2 linked regions of the Sporichthya brevicatena genome follow. The protein of the gene in region 1 interacts with the protein of each later gene in a pairwise test. Links are inferred from orthologs where the notes say so. Each region holds a gene or a part of one and is shown in the gene's direction. Other genes may lie near its edges.

Region 1 (6,349 bases):
CAGCGCGAGGCCGGCCGGGGCCATCAGCGCGCCGAACACACCCTGCAGCGCGCGGGCGGTGAGCATGAGCTCGAAGTTGGGGGCGAAGCCGGCGAGCGCCGAGGCGACGCCGAAGCCGATGATGCCGATCAGGAACGTCCGCCGGAGCCCGAGGTAGTCGGCGATCCGGCCGCCCAGCATGAGCAGGCCACCGAAGGCCAGGGCGTAGGACGTGATGATCCACTGCCGGTCGGCCTCGGACAGCTTGAGGTCGTCGCTCATCGCGGGCAGCGCGACGTTGACGACCGTGCCGTCGAGGACGATCAGCAGCTGGCAGCCGGTGATGACCAGCAGGCCGAGCCAGCGGCGACGGGCGGCCGCGGCCGCCCGCTGCGAGTCGCCGGCGGCGGACTCCCCCGCCTCCGGTGACTGTGGCGCCCCGGCGTCGGCCGGCGTGGAGGCGACAACCGCCATGCGTGCTCCCCTGGATGTTTCGTACGGCAGGGGGCCACCCTAGGAGCCGAACAGTACGGCTCCGTACTCGGGCAGCCCAAGTTCCGGTAGGAACTCCCCCGGCGGGGGATTATTTCCGCGAAGGCGGCGTGTCGTCGCCCGAGTTTTTTCGGGCTACTTCTTCTCGCCCCGCTTGTCGCCGGCCTCGTCGGTGGAGAGCGCCGCGATGAAGGCTTCCTGGGGGACCTCGACCCGGCCCACCATCTTCATCCGCTTCTTGCCCTCCTTCTGCTTCTCGAGCAGCTTGCGCTTACGGGTGATGTCACCGCCGTAGCACTTCGCGAGGACGTCCTTGCGGATCGCGCGGATGTTCTCGCGCGCGATGATGCGGGAGCCGATCGAGGCCTGGATGGGGACCTCGAACTGCTGACGCGGGATCAGTTCCCTCAGCTTCTTGGTCATCCGCGTCGCGTAGTCCGGTGCCTTGTCCCGGTGCACGATCGCGGAGAAGGCGTCGACGGGCTCGCCCTGGAGCAGGATGTCGACCTTCACCAGGTCGGCCGTCTGCTCGCCGTTGATCTCGTAGTCCAGGCTCGCGTAGCCGCGGGTGCGGGACTTCAGCGCGTCGAAGAAGTCGAAGACGATCTCGGCGAGCGGGAGCGTGTAGCGCAGCTCGACGCGGTCCTCGGAGAGGTAGTCCATCCCGCCGAGCGTCCCCCGGCGCTGCTGGCAGAGCTCCATGATCGCGCCGACGAACTCGCTGGGGGCGAGCACCGTCGCGCGGACGATCGGCTCGTAGATCTCCCGGATCTTGCCGTCGGGGAACTCGCTCGGGTTGGTGACGACGAACTCCTTGCCGTCCTCCTTCACCACCCGGTACACGACGTTGGGGGCGGTGGAGATCAGGTCCAGGCCGGCCTCGCGCTCGAGGCGCTCCCGGATGATCTCGAGGTGCAGCAGGCCGAGGAAGCCGCAGCGGAAGCCGAAGCCCAGCGCGGCGGAGGACTCGGGCTCGTAGACCAGCGAGGCGTCGTTGAGCCGCAGCTTGTCGAGCGCCTCGCGCAGCTCCGGGAAGTCCGAGCCGTCGATCGGGTACAGCCCGGAGAAGACCATCGGCTTCGGGTCGCGGTACCCACCGAGGGCCTGCGTCGTCGGCTTGAGCGCGTCGGTGACGGTGTCGCCGACCTTGGACTGCCGGACGTCCTTCACCCCGGTGATGAGGTAACCCACCTCGCCCACGCCGAGGCCGGCGGCCGGGATCGGTTCCGGGGAGATGACGCCGATCTCGAGCAGCTCGTGGGTCGCCTTCGTCGAGAGCATGAGGATCTTCTCGCGCTTGCTCAGGTGACCGTCGATGACGCGGACGTAAGTCACGACGCCGCGGTAGGTGTCGTAGACCGAGTCGAAGATCAGCGCCCGCGCCGGGGCGTCCGGGTCACCGACGGGCGGCGGGACCTGGGCCACGATCTCGTGCAGCAGGTCCGTCACGCCCTCGCCGGTCTTGCCGCTGACCTTGAGGACGTCGTCGGGCTCGCAGCCGATGATGTGCGCGAGCTCGGCGGCGTACTTCTCCGGCTGCGCCGCCGGCAGGTCGATCTTGTTCAGGACCGGGATGATCTGAAGGTCGTTCTCCAGCGCCAGGTACAGGTTCGCCAGCGTCTGGGCCTCGATGCCCTGCGCGGCGTCGACGAGCAGCACCGCACCCTCGCACGCCGCGAGGCTGCGCGAGACCTCGTAGGTGAAGTCGACGTGGCCCGGGGTGTCGATCAGGTTCAGGACGTAGACCTGGCCGTCCAGCCCCGTCCAGGGGAGGCGGACCGCCTGGCTCTTGATGGTGATGCCGCGCTCGCGCTCGATGTCCATGCGGTCGAGGTACTGGGCGCGCATGGTCCGGTCGTCGACGACGCCGGTGAGCTGCAGCATCCGGTCCGCGAGGGTCGACTTGCCGTGGTCGATGTGAGCGATGATGCAGAAGTTGCGGATCAGCGCCGGGTCGGTCCGGTCCGGCCGGGGGGAGGTCGGGGGCACGCTGAAGTCCGTTCCAGTTCTGCGAGGGGCGGGCGCGACTCGTCGGCGAGCGCGCGGTCGACTCCGCCAATCATCCCACTAACCTCGGGCGGGTGACGGCACCCACGGCACCCACCGCACGCACCGGCCGCCCACTGAGCGAGATCGTCGAGCCCGGGTGGGCCCGGGCCCTGGAACCGGTGACCGACGTCATTGCCGGAATGGGCGAGTTCCTCCGCGCCGAGATCGCCGCCGGGCGGCAGTACCTGCCGGCCGGGACGAACGTGCTGCGGGCGTTCACCCGGCCGTTCGACGAGGTCCGCGTGCTGATCGTCGGGCAGGACCCCTATCCGACCCCGGGCCACGCGGTCGGGCTCTCGTTCTCCGTCTCCCCCGAGACGCGCCCGCTTCCCCGCTCGCTGATGAACATCTACCGCGAGTACTGCTCCGACCTCGGCCTCCCGCCGCCGAGCAACGGCGACCTGAGCCCCTGGAGCGATCAGGGCGTCCTGCTGCTGAACCGGGTCCTCACCGTCGCGCCCGGCGCCCCCGCGTCCCACCGCGGCCAGGGGTGGGAGCAGGTGACCGAGCAGGCGATCCGCGCCCTCGTCGCCCGGGACCGCCCCCTGGTTGCGATCCTCTGGGGCCGCGACGCCCAGACCCTGCGCCCGATGCTCGGCGACACCCCGACGATCGCGTCGGCCCACCCGAGCCCGATGTCCGCCGACCGCGGGTTCTTCGGCTCCCGCCCGTTCAGCCGGGCCAACACCCTCCTCGCCGACCTCGGCGCCCCACCCGTGGACTGGCGCCTCCCCTGACCCCCTCGTCCCACGAGGGGTGACACCCCTTCTGGCGGGGCGACATAGATGTCGGCCAGGGGTGACACCCCTTACTCCGCAGTAAGGGGTGTCACCCTTTCTTTTCCACAGGCCGGGGGTCCGGCGGCGGGGGCGCCGGGGCGTGACCAGGGTGTTGAGCTCAGGAGTGGTGGGGCTCGCGGATCACCTTCGGGAGCCGCTGGGCGCCGGGGCCGCGGGTGCCGGCGACGTCGCCGGGGTTGTAAAGCGCGCACCGCTGGAGCGACAGGCACCCGCAGCCGATGCAGGAGTCGAGGTTGTCGCGCAGCGCGGTCAGGCCCTCGATCTGCGCGTCGAGGCGGGCGCGCCAGTGCCGGGACAGGCGGGCCCAGTCGGCCTTCGTCGGGGTCCGGGTGTCCGGCAGTTCGGCGAGGGCCTCGCGGATCTCCGCGAGCGGGACGCCGACGTTCTGCGCGGCGCGGATGAACGCCAGGCGCCGCAACGCGCTGCGGGGGTAGCGGCGCTGGTTGCCCGACGTGCGCACCGCAACGACGAGACCTTCCTTGTCGTAGAAGCGGATCGCCGACGTCGCGAAGCCCGCACGCTCGGCGACCTCCCCGATCGTGAGCAGTTCCTCCGCGGGTTTCATCGCGCTCCTTGACTTCAAGTTCACTTCAACTTGCAGTCTGCTCACCGTACCCCGATGAGGCAGAAGGAGCACACGATGAGCGCACTGCAGACACCCCGGGCCGTGGTCACCGGCGGCTCGCGCGGGTTGGGCCTGGCCCTGACCCGAGAGCTCGTCTCCCGCGGCTGGCACGTGGTCGTCGACGGCCGGGACCCCGACGTCCTCGCCGCCGCGGTCGCCGGGCTCCCCGACCCGACGCGGGTGACGGCGATCGCCGGTGACGTGGCCGACCCGTTCCACCGCGCCGCGCTGGTCGAGGCCGCGGGGCCGCGCGTCGACCTGCTGGTGAACAACGCGAGCGTCCTCGGCGCCGTGCCGCTGCCCCCGCTGGCCACGTACCCGCTCGCGGACCTGGAGCAGGTCTTCGCGGTCAACACCGTCGCGCCACTGCGGCTGGTGCAGCTGCTGCTCCCCGCCCTCGAACGAGGACGCGGCCGGATTGTCAACGTCTCCTCCGACGCCGCCGTCGAGGCCTACCCCGGGTGGGGCGGGTACGGGGCGTCGAAGGCGGCCCTCGACCTGCTCAGCGCCGTCCTCGCCGTCGAGCACCCCGCGGTGCGGACGTACGTCTTCGACCCCGGCGACATGGGCACCGAGCTCGCGGCCGCCGCGGGCGAGGACCCGGCCGGGCGGCCGGCGCCCGAGTCCGTCGTCCCGGCGCTGCTCCGCCTCGTCGAGGACGACCTGCCCAGCGGGCGCTACACCGCGGAGGCCCTGCGCCCGGTCGGGGCGACCCGATGAGATTCCGGACGCTGCCCGCGCCCGCGATCGCATTCGAGCTCGGCCCGGAGCGGGAGGCGGCGATGCCGCCGGAGCGTCGCGGCCTGACCCGCGACGGGGTCCGTCTGCTGGTCGCGACGCCGGAGACGGTCGCGCACCGCCGGTTCTCCGACCTCCCGGCGCACCTCTCCCCCGGCGACCTGCTCGTCGTGAACACCTCGGCGACGGTGCCCGCCGCGCTGGAGGGTCGGCGCGAAGACCGCCGGCCGACCGTCGTGCACGTCTCGGCCGAACTGCCCGACGGAAGCTGGGTCGTCGAGCTCCGCCGCCCCGACCGCGCCGGTCCGCAGTGGGACGGCGCCGCCGGGGAACGGGTCGAGGTCAAGGGTCGGCTGCGCCTGCGCCTGGTCGCGCCCTATCCGGAACCGGCCGCGTCGAGCCGATTGTGGCGGGCGGTCCCGGAGACGCCGGTCGCCCTGCTCGACCACCTCGCCCGGCACGGCCGGCCGATCCGGTACGCGCACCACTCCGCGCGGTTCCGGCTCGACGAGCACCAGACCGTCTACGCCGACCGGCCCGGCAGTGCCGAGATGGCGAGCGCGGGGCGGCCCTTCACCCCGGAGCTGCTGGTCCGGCTGATGGCGCGCGGCGTCACCGTCGCCCCGGTCGTGCTCCACGCGGGCGTGTCCAGCCAGGAGGCGGGCGAACCACCGCTGCCCGAGCGGTTCGCGGTCCCGCCCGACACCGCGCGGCTGGTGAACAGCGCGCGCTGCGCCGGTCGCCGGGTCGTCGCGGTGGGGACGACGGTCGTCCGGGCCCTCGAGTCGGCGTCCGACGCCGACGGGCTCGTCGAGCCGGCCGCGGGCTGGACCGACCTCGTCCTCGGCCCGGACCGTCCGGCGCGGGTGGTGGGCGGGCTGATTTCCGGCCTCCACGCCCCGGAAGCGAGCCACCTGCTCCTGCTGGAGGCGGTCGTCGGCCCGGACCTCGTCGCCACCGCGTACCGCGCCGCCCTCGGCCGGGACTACCTCTGGCACGAGTTCGGCGACTCGACCCTGTTCCTGCCCGGGGCAGTGGCGGGGCCGGCGATCCTGGGAGCGGCCTGAAGGGTTGCTGGACAGGCATTGAGGGACCGGCGCGGGGCGGGCGAGCGATGTTCCCTGGAGTGGTACGACCGCCCACTCATCGAAGGAGCTGAGTCCGCCGTGCGCATGCTCCGGAAGCTTGCCAAGGCCGAGGCCAGGGTCGCTGCCCTGACCGAGGAGTCCACCGCGCTCGCCCTGCGCCGCAGCCAGGCCGAGACCGCCCTCGCCCAGAGCGAGGTTCACCGCCTCCGCGCCGAACTCGACGCGCTGTCGGTCCGCTACGCCGCACTGGAGCGCCGCCTCACCGCGGAGCAGATCGCGAGCTGACGTGCCTCGGTCGGCCGGGGTTGGCCGGGGATTCCGGGGGGATCCCCGGCCAACCTGTGCGCCAGATATGAGTTGTTTTCATGGATGACCCGACGGGGTACGAGGACGGACGCCCGCAAGCCCGCCCGCCCGACCCGTGAGGGGCTGAATCCGCCGCAATGGGAGTTCTCCGCAAGATCACGTCCGTCAGCACGTTCGGCAAGGTCGCCTTCCGGACCCCGGAGGAGGAGGCGGAGCGCTCCGCGCGTCGCTTCGCCAAGGCCGACGCCAAGGTCGCCCGGCTCGCCCAGGCC
Region 2 (6,319 bases), on another replicon or contig:
CCTTCGCCGTCCTCGCCCAGCAGCCGGTCGAGGTCGCAGAGATCGTGCTGCGCCGCGCGGCCGAGGTCGAGGCCACCGTCGCGCGCGAGGGGCTGGAGTTCGGGCTGCGCGGGCGACTCGGCGCGGTCGGCGGGCAGGTGCTGGCGATCCAGGGTCTCGGCGGTCTGTACGAGGAGCTGTTCCTGCCGCTGATCGGCGAGCACCAGGCGCACAACGCGGCCTGCGCGCTCGCCGCCGTCGAGGCGTTCCTCGGTGGGGGCCGCGGGGAGCTCGACGTCGACGTCCTGCGGACCGGCTTCGCCGACGTCCGCTCGCCGGGACGGCTGGAGGTCGTCCGCCGCTCGCCGACGATCGTCCTCGACGCGGCGCACAACCCGCACGGCGCGGAGGCGACCGCCGCCGCGGTCGGCACCGACTTCGGCTTCACCCGGCTGATCGGCGTCCTCGGCGTCCTGTCCGACAAGGATGCCCGCGGGATCCTCGCCGCGTTCGAACCCGTGCTGGCCGAGGTCGTCATCACGACGGTCCCCGGCCCGCGGTCCATGGACGCCGACGCGCTCGCGGCCCAGGCCGTCGAGATCTTCGGCGAGGACCGGGTCGAGGTCGTCCCGCGGCTCGACGACGCGATCGAGGCCGCCGTGGCCCTCGCCGAGGACGGCGCGGACGACCTCGGGGGCCTCGGCGTGCTCGTCACCGGGTCGGTGGTGCTCGCCGGGGCGGCGCGGCAGCTGCTCAAGGGCACTCCGTCGCAGGGCGCGCGGTCCAGGGCTCAGCCGTGAGCGGCGAGTACGAGCCTCGCGGCCTGACCGAGGCCTCGCGGATCAAGATGACCCGCCGGCTGTGCTCGGTGGTGCTGATCTTCGAGGGCCTGGTCGTCTTCTTCGGGGCGCTGGTGGCCTCGCGGATGTCCGACGACGTCTCCTCGGGCGCTGCGCTCGCGGTCGGGGGCGGGCTCGCGCTCGGGTGTGTCCTCGCGACCGGGCTGCTGCGGTCGCCGGCCGGGATCCCGGTCGGTTGGGCCGTGCAGGTCCTCGTGCTCCTCACCGCGGTGATCGTCCCCGCGATGGTGATCCTCGGCCTGATCTTCGGGGGGCTGTGGATCGCCGCCCTCCGGATCGGGCGGATGGTCGCCGAGGGCTACCCGGGCGGCGGCGGATAGGCTCGCCGCGTTCCGCGCACTGTCGAATCGCATTTGCCTAGGAGTTCCGCGTGTCCGAGAAGACCCTCGTCCTCGTCAAGCCGGACGGCGTGCGCCGCGGCCTGGTGGGCCAGATCCTGTCCCGCTTCGAGGCCAAGGGCTTCACGATCGAGGCGATGAAGCTCCAGACCGTCGACAAGCAGCTCGCCGACCAGCACTACGCCGAGCACGTCGAGAAGGGCTGGTACCCCGAGCTCCGCGAGTTCATCACCTCCGGCCCGCTGGTCGCCCTGATCCTCTCCGGCGACGAGGCGATCACCGTCGTCCGCGGCATCGTCGGCGCGACCGACGGCCGCAAGGCCGCCCCCGGCACCGTCCGCGGCGACTTCTCCCTGTCCAACCAGGAGAACCTGATCCACGCCTCGGACAGCCCCGAGTCCGCCGCCCGCGAGATCGCGCTCTGGTTCCCGGAGCTCTGAGGTCCCGCTCACAGCACTGTCCGACCGGCCGCTCGTCCGACGAGCGGCCGGTCTTTTTTTGTGCCCCGGCCCGGCCCGGTGTTCCCGCAGGTGACGGGCCGGATGGGGCCCGGAAGCGGGGGGCGAACCGGGCCATAACGGGCAGCCGCCGAAAGGGTGGCTGTGAAGCGCCGCGCCGTCGCGCGTCGCTGCCGTGATCTTGACCGGAGCATGGCTATCGTCGCCTCACACGGGGTATAGCTTCACACCTGTCACACCCGTCACTCTCGCCCCGGAGGCTCGTCTGATGACCACACTCGAGACACCGCCCACCGGGACGGGACTGGCCCCGGAACGCACGATCGTCATCGACGACGCCCCGGAGGCGAAGGTCCCGGCTCCCCGGCCGGCCACCCCGGCGCGGAACCCGCTCGGCGGGTTCTCCCTGGCCTCGCCGATGAGCAAGTTCGTCGGCCGCGACATCGGCGTCGACCTCGGCACCGCGAACACGCTCGTCTACGTCCGCGGCCGCGGCATCGTGCTCAACGAGCCGTCCGTCGTCGCGATCAACACGATGACGGGCGCGGTCGTCGCCGTCGGCTCCGAGGCCAAGCAGATGATCGGCCGCACCCCGGCGCACGTCGTCGCCGTCCGGCCGCTGCGCGACGGCGTCATCGCGGACTTCGAGATCACCGAGCGGATGCTCCGCTACTTCATCCAGAAGGTGCACCGCCGGCGCTACTTCGCGAAACCGCGCGTCGTCGTGTGCGTGCCCTCGGGCATCACCGGCGTCGAGCGCCGCGCGGTCATCGAGGCCGCCAGCCAGGCCGGTGCCCGCCAGGTCCACATCGTCGAGGAGCCGATGGCGGCCGCGATCGGCGCCGGGCTCCCGGTGGCCGAGGCGACCGGCAGCATGGTCGTCGACATCGGCGGCGGCACGACCGAGGTCGCGATCATCTCCCTCGGCGGCATCGTGAACGCCCAGTCGATCCGCACCGCCGGTGACGAGTTCGACGAGGCGATCATCAACCACGTCAAGAAGGTCTACTCGCTGATGCTCGGGGAGCGGTCGGCCGAGGAGATCAAGATGACGCTCGCCGCGGCCGTGCCGCTGGCGAACCCCGAGGTCGCCGAGATCCGTGGGCGTGACCTCGTGACCGGGCTGCCGAAGACGATCGTCGTCTCCTCGGAGGACGTCCGCGACGCGATCGCCGAGCCCGTGCAGGCGATCATCGACGCCGTCCGCAACACGCTCGACTCGTGCCCGCCCGAGCTCGCCGCCGACATCATGGAGCGGGGAATCATGCTCACCGGCGGCGGTGCGCTCCTGCGGGGTCTGGACCAGCGACTGTCGGACGAGACCGGGATGCCGGTCGTCATCGCGTCCGACCCGCTGGACTGCGTCGCGCTCGGCGCCGGCAAGTGTGTGGACGAGTTCGAGGCGCTGCAGGCCGTGATGGCACCGCACAACCCGTACCAGCACCGCTTCTGACGCGAGGTCGCTCATGGTCCGCGACACCGCGGCGACGCGTGTCACGCTCGGCGCGCTGCTGGTGGGGGCATTCGCCCTCGCCAGCATCGACGCGCAGGCGGGAGACGGGTCGTCGCCGCTGCATCCCGTGCGCAGCGCCGCCGCGACGGTGCTGAGCCCGCTGCAGGCTGCCGCCACGACCGTGACCGACCCCGTCGTCCGGGTGGCGGGCGCTTTCGGTGGGGCGAACGCCGACGCGCGGCGCATCGAGGAGCTCTCGGCGCAGAACGTCGCCCTCCAGGCCCAGCTCCGCGACGCGCTCGCCCGGGGGACCTACGCCGACCGGTCCGAGGCGCTCGCCGACATCGCCGCGGCGACCGGAACGAACCTGACGACGGGTCACGTCATCGCCCTGAACGCGATCGACGGCTACTCCTGGACGGTCGTGATCGACCGCGGCAGCACGCACGGCGTGGTCGTGGACTCCGCGGTGCTCAACGCGTCCGGCCTGGCCGGCCGGGTCCTGTCCGTCACCGAGAAGACCTCCACCGTGCTCCTGCTCGCGGACCCGATCGTCACGGTCGGGGTCCGGGTGACCGACACCGGTCAGATCGGTTCGCTCGACGGCACCGGCGGCGACCTGCTGCGGCTTCGGCTCTTCAACCCCAACGCCCGCCTCGCGGTCGGCCAGGACGTCCGGACGTTCGGCTCGCCCGGTGGGGCGCCCTACCCGGCCGGCATCCCGATCGGCGAGATCGTCGACATCCAGGGTGCTGGCGGCCCGGCCCCGGTGGCGTTCGTCCGCCCGTACGCCGAGCTCTCCGCGCTCGACGTGGTCGGCATCGTGACCGTCCCTCAGCCGACTGCCCCTCAGGAGAAGCGGTGAGCCCGGCGACGGCGCGAGCGCTCCGGCTGACCGGCCTCGGTCTGCTCGGTCTGCTCGTCGCCCTGACCCAGGTCTCGCTGATCGCGCGGCTCGAGTGGCCCGGCGCGGGGCAGCCGCAACTGGCCGCGTTGGCCGTGCTGGCGGTGGCGCTGCGCGGCGGACCGCGGGCCGGTGGCGTCGCCGGCTTCGGCGTCGGACTGGTGCTCGACCTGCTCCCGCCCGCCGACCACCCGGTGGGGCAGTGGGCGTTCGTGCTCTGTCTGCTCGGCGCGGTCGTCGGATTCCTCGCCGCGGACGTCGCCGAGTCGACGCTGCTCAGCATCGCCGTCGGGGGAGTCGCCGCCGCGCTCGCGCCCCTGCTGTTCACGCTCGTCGGCCAGTTGCTCGGTGACCCGCGCGCCGGGGTGCTGCACGCGCTCGCGACGCTGCCGTCGGTCGCGCTCTCGACCCTCCTGCTCGCGGTGGTCGTCCTGCCGCTGTCCCGGCGTCGCCGGCCGGCGCCGATCCCGGCCGAGATGCCGCTGGCCCGGGTGCCGCTGGGGGTCCGGTGAGCGAGGGCGTGGCGCGCACCGGGCGCCGCGTCCGTGTGCTGCAGGGGATCGGGCTCTCGCTGATGGTCCTGCTCGCGGGCCGGCTGGCGTACTTGCAGTCGGTCGACTCCGACGCGTACGCCGCGGCGGCCGACGCCAACACCATCCGCGAGGTCGTGACGCCCGCACCGCGTGGGCTGATCCTCGACGATGCCGGCCGTCCGCTGGTCCAGAACCGCACCCAGCTCCAGATCACCGTCGACCGCACGGCGCTCTCGCGGCAGCCGGACCGGGGCGGGGCGGTGCTCGCCCGTCTCGGTCGCGTCCTCGGCACCAGCGCCGACGACCTGCGCGCGCAGATCCGCCCCTGCGGGCCCGGCGTGACCGCGCCCTGCTGGAACGGCTCGCCCTACCAGCCCGTGCCGGTCGCCGTCGACGTCGACTCCCGGGTCGCGATGCAGGTCCTCGAGTTCCGCGAGCGGTTCCCCGGCGTCGAGGCGATCTCGGTGAGCGTCCGCAACTATCCGCAGGAGGGCAAGGCCAACCTCGCCCACGTCCTCGGGTACCTGCAGCCGGCTGACGAGAAGGACGTCGCCGCCCAGAAGGAGGCGGGACTGCGCGACCCGCGGCTCGGCGCCGCCAACCTCGTCGGGCGTGCCGGCCTGGAGAAGCAGTACGACTCCCTGCTGCGTGGGGCGCCTGGCGTCACCCGCGTGACGGTGGATCACCTCGGCCACGTCCTGAGCACCGTCGAGGCGGCGGCACCGCGGCCGGGCAACAACCTGCTCACCTCGATCGACGCCAAGGTCCAGGCGATCGCCGAGCGTGCGCTGGCCGAGGGCATCGAGCGGGCCCGGACGGTGCCGGACTACCGCGGCCGGAAGTACGCGGCGGACTCCGGCGCGATCGTCGTCCTCGACTCGACCAACGGCGCCGTCGTCGCGATGGCGGGCGCGCCGACGTTCAACCTGTCCGACTGGGTCGGCGGCATCGACGCGAAGACCTACGCGCGGCTCGTCTCGGACAAGGCCGGCACCCCGTTGCTCGCGCGGCCCTACGCCGCGGCGGACCCGCCCGGCTCGCTGTTCAAGGTGATCTCCACCGCCGCCGCGGCGAAGGCCGGCTACGACCTCAACAAGACCTATCCGTGCCCGAGCTCGTACACGGTCGGGAACCAGACGTTCAAGAACTACGAGTCGCAGGCGCACGGATACATCACGCTGGCGCGCGCGCTCGAGGTCTCCTGCGACACCGTCTTCTACAAGATCGCGCACGAGATGTGGCTGCGCGACGGCGGGGAGAAGCCCGTCGCCGACCCGGCCGACCCGATGCAGCGGATGGCGGAGATCTTCGGCCTCGGTCGCCCGACGGGTATCGACCTGCCCGGTGAGATCGGCGGCCGGATCGCCTCGCGCGAGTTCAAGCAGTCGTACTGGGAACAGACCCGCGAGGCGACGTGCGGGCGGGCCGAGGCCGCGAACACCGACCGCGCCGCCGTCTACGGCGACGACGCCGCCCGCGCCGCCTTCCTGCACCAGCTCGACCGGGAGAACTGCATCGACGGCGCCAAGTGGCGGGCCGGCGACGCCGTGAACTTCTCGATCGGCCAGGGCGACACGATGACGACGCCGCTGCAGATGGCGCGCGTGTACGCCGCGATCGCGAACGGCGGGACGCTGTGGCGACCCCGCGTCGCCCAGGCCGAGCTCACGCCGGACGGGGACGTCGTCCGCACCTTCTCCCCGGTCTCCGACGGCAAGGTCGACGTCGCGCCCAAGGTCCTCAAGTACCTGCTCGCGGCGCTGGAGGGCACCGCCCGCAACGGCACCGCCGCCG

Evidence for each region.
Region 2: the proteins of ABD401_RS15245 (region 1) and ndk interact in binary tests that used the Escherichia coli proteins (3 or more experiments, as listed by UniProt). The link is inferred for Sporichthya brevicatena from one-to-one orthologs.

What each region holds. Positions count from the first base shown.
Region 1 is NZ_BAAAHE010000025.1:18,159-24,507, reverse strand. Bases 1,462-4,404 are described here. They hold ABD401_RS15245 (uracil-DNA glycosylase), read left to right. Parts: upstream 1,462-2,552; coding sequence 2,553-3,257; downstream 3,258-4,404. Other genes in these bases: ABD401_RS15235 (SDR family NAD(P)-dependent oxidoreductase), read left to right, coding at 3,961-4,404; soxR (redox-sensitive transcriptional activator SoxR), read right to left, coding at 3,418-3,885; lepA (translation elongation factor 4), read right to left, coding at 1,462-2,460. Also shown: ABD401_RS15255 (MFS transporter), read right to left, coding at 1-453; more of lepA, read right to left, coding at 607-1,461; more of ABD401_RS15235, read left to right, coding at 4,405-4,665; ABD401_RS15230 (S-adenosylmethionine:tRNA ribosyltransferase-isomerase), read left to right, coding at 4,662-5,750; ABD401_RS15225 (hypothetical protein), read left to right, coding at 5,850-6,056; ABD401_RS15220 (hypothetical protein), read left to right, coding at 6,215-6,349. UniProt on the Escherichia coli protein: Excises uracil residues from the DNA which can arise as a result of misincorporation of dUMP residues by DNA polymerase or due to deamination of cytosine.
Region 2 is NZ_BAAAHE010000046.1:3,945-10,263, forward strand. The notes cover bases 1-2,913. They hold ndk (nucleoside-diphosphate kinase), read left to right. Parts: upstream 1-1,209; coding sequence 1,210-1,617; downstream 1,618-2,913. Other genes in these bases: ABD401_RS21495 (bifunctional folylpolyglutamate synthase/dihydrofolate synthase), read left to right, coding at 1-779; ABD401_RS21500 (DUF4233 domain-containing protein), read left to right, coding at 776-1,159; ABD401_RS21510 (rod shape-determining protein), read left to right, coding at 2,054-2,913. Outside these bases: more of ABD401_RS21510, read left to right, coding at 2,914-3,088; rod shape-determining protein MreC, read left to right, coding at 3,102-3,953; rod shape-determining protein MreD, read left to right, coding at 3,950-4,504; mrdA (penicillin-binding protein 2), read left to right, coding at 4,501-6,319. UniProt on the Escherichia coli protein: Major role in the synthesis of nucleoside triphosphates other than ATP. The ATP gamma phosphate is transferred to the NDP beta phosphate via a ping-pong mechanism, using a phosphorylated active-site intermediate.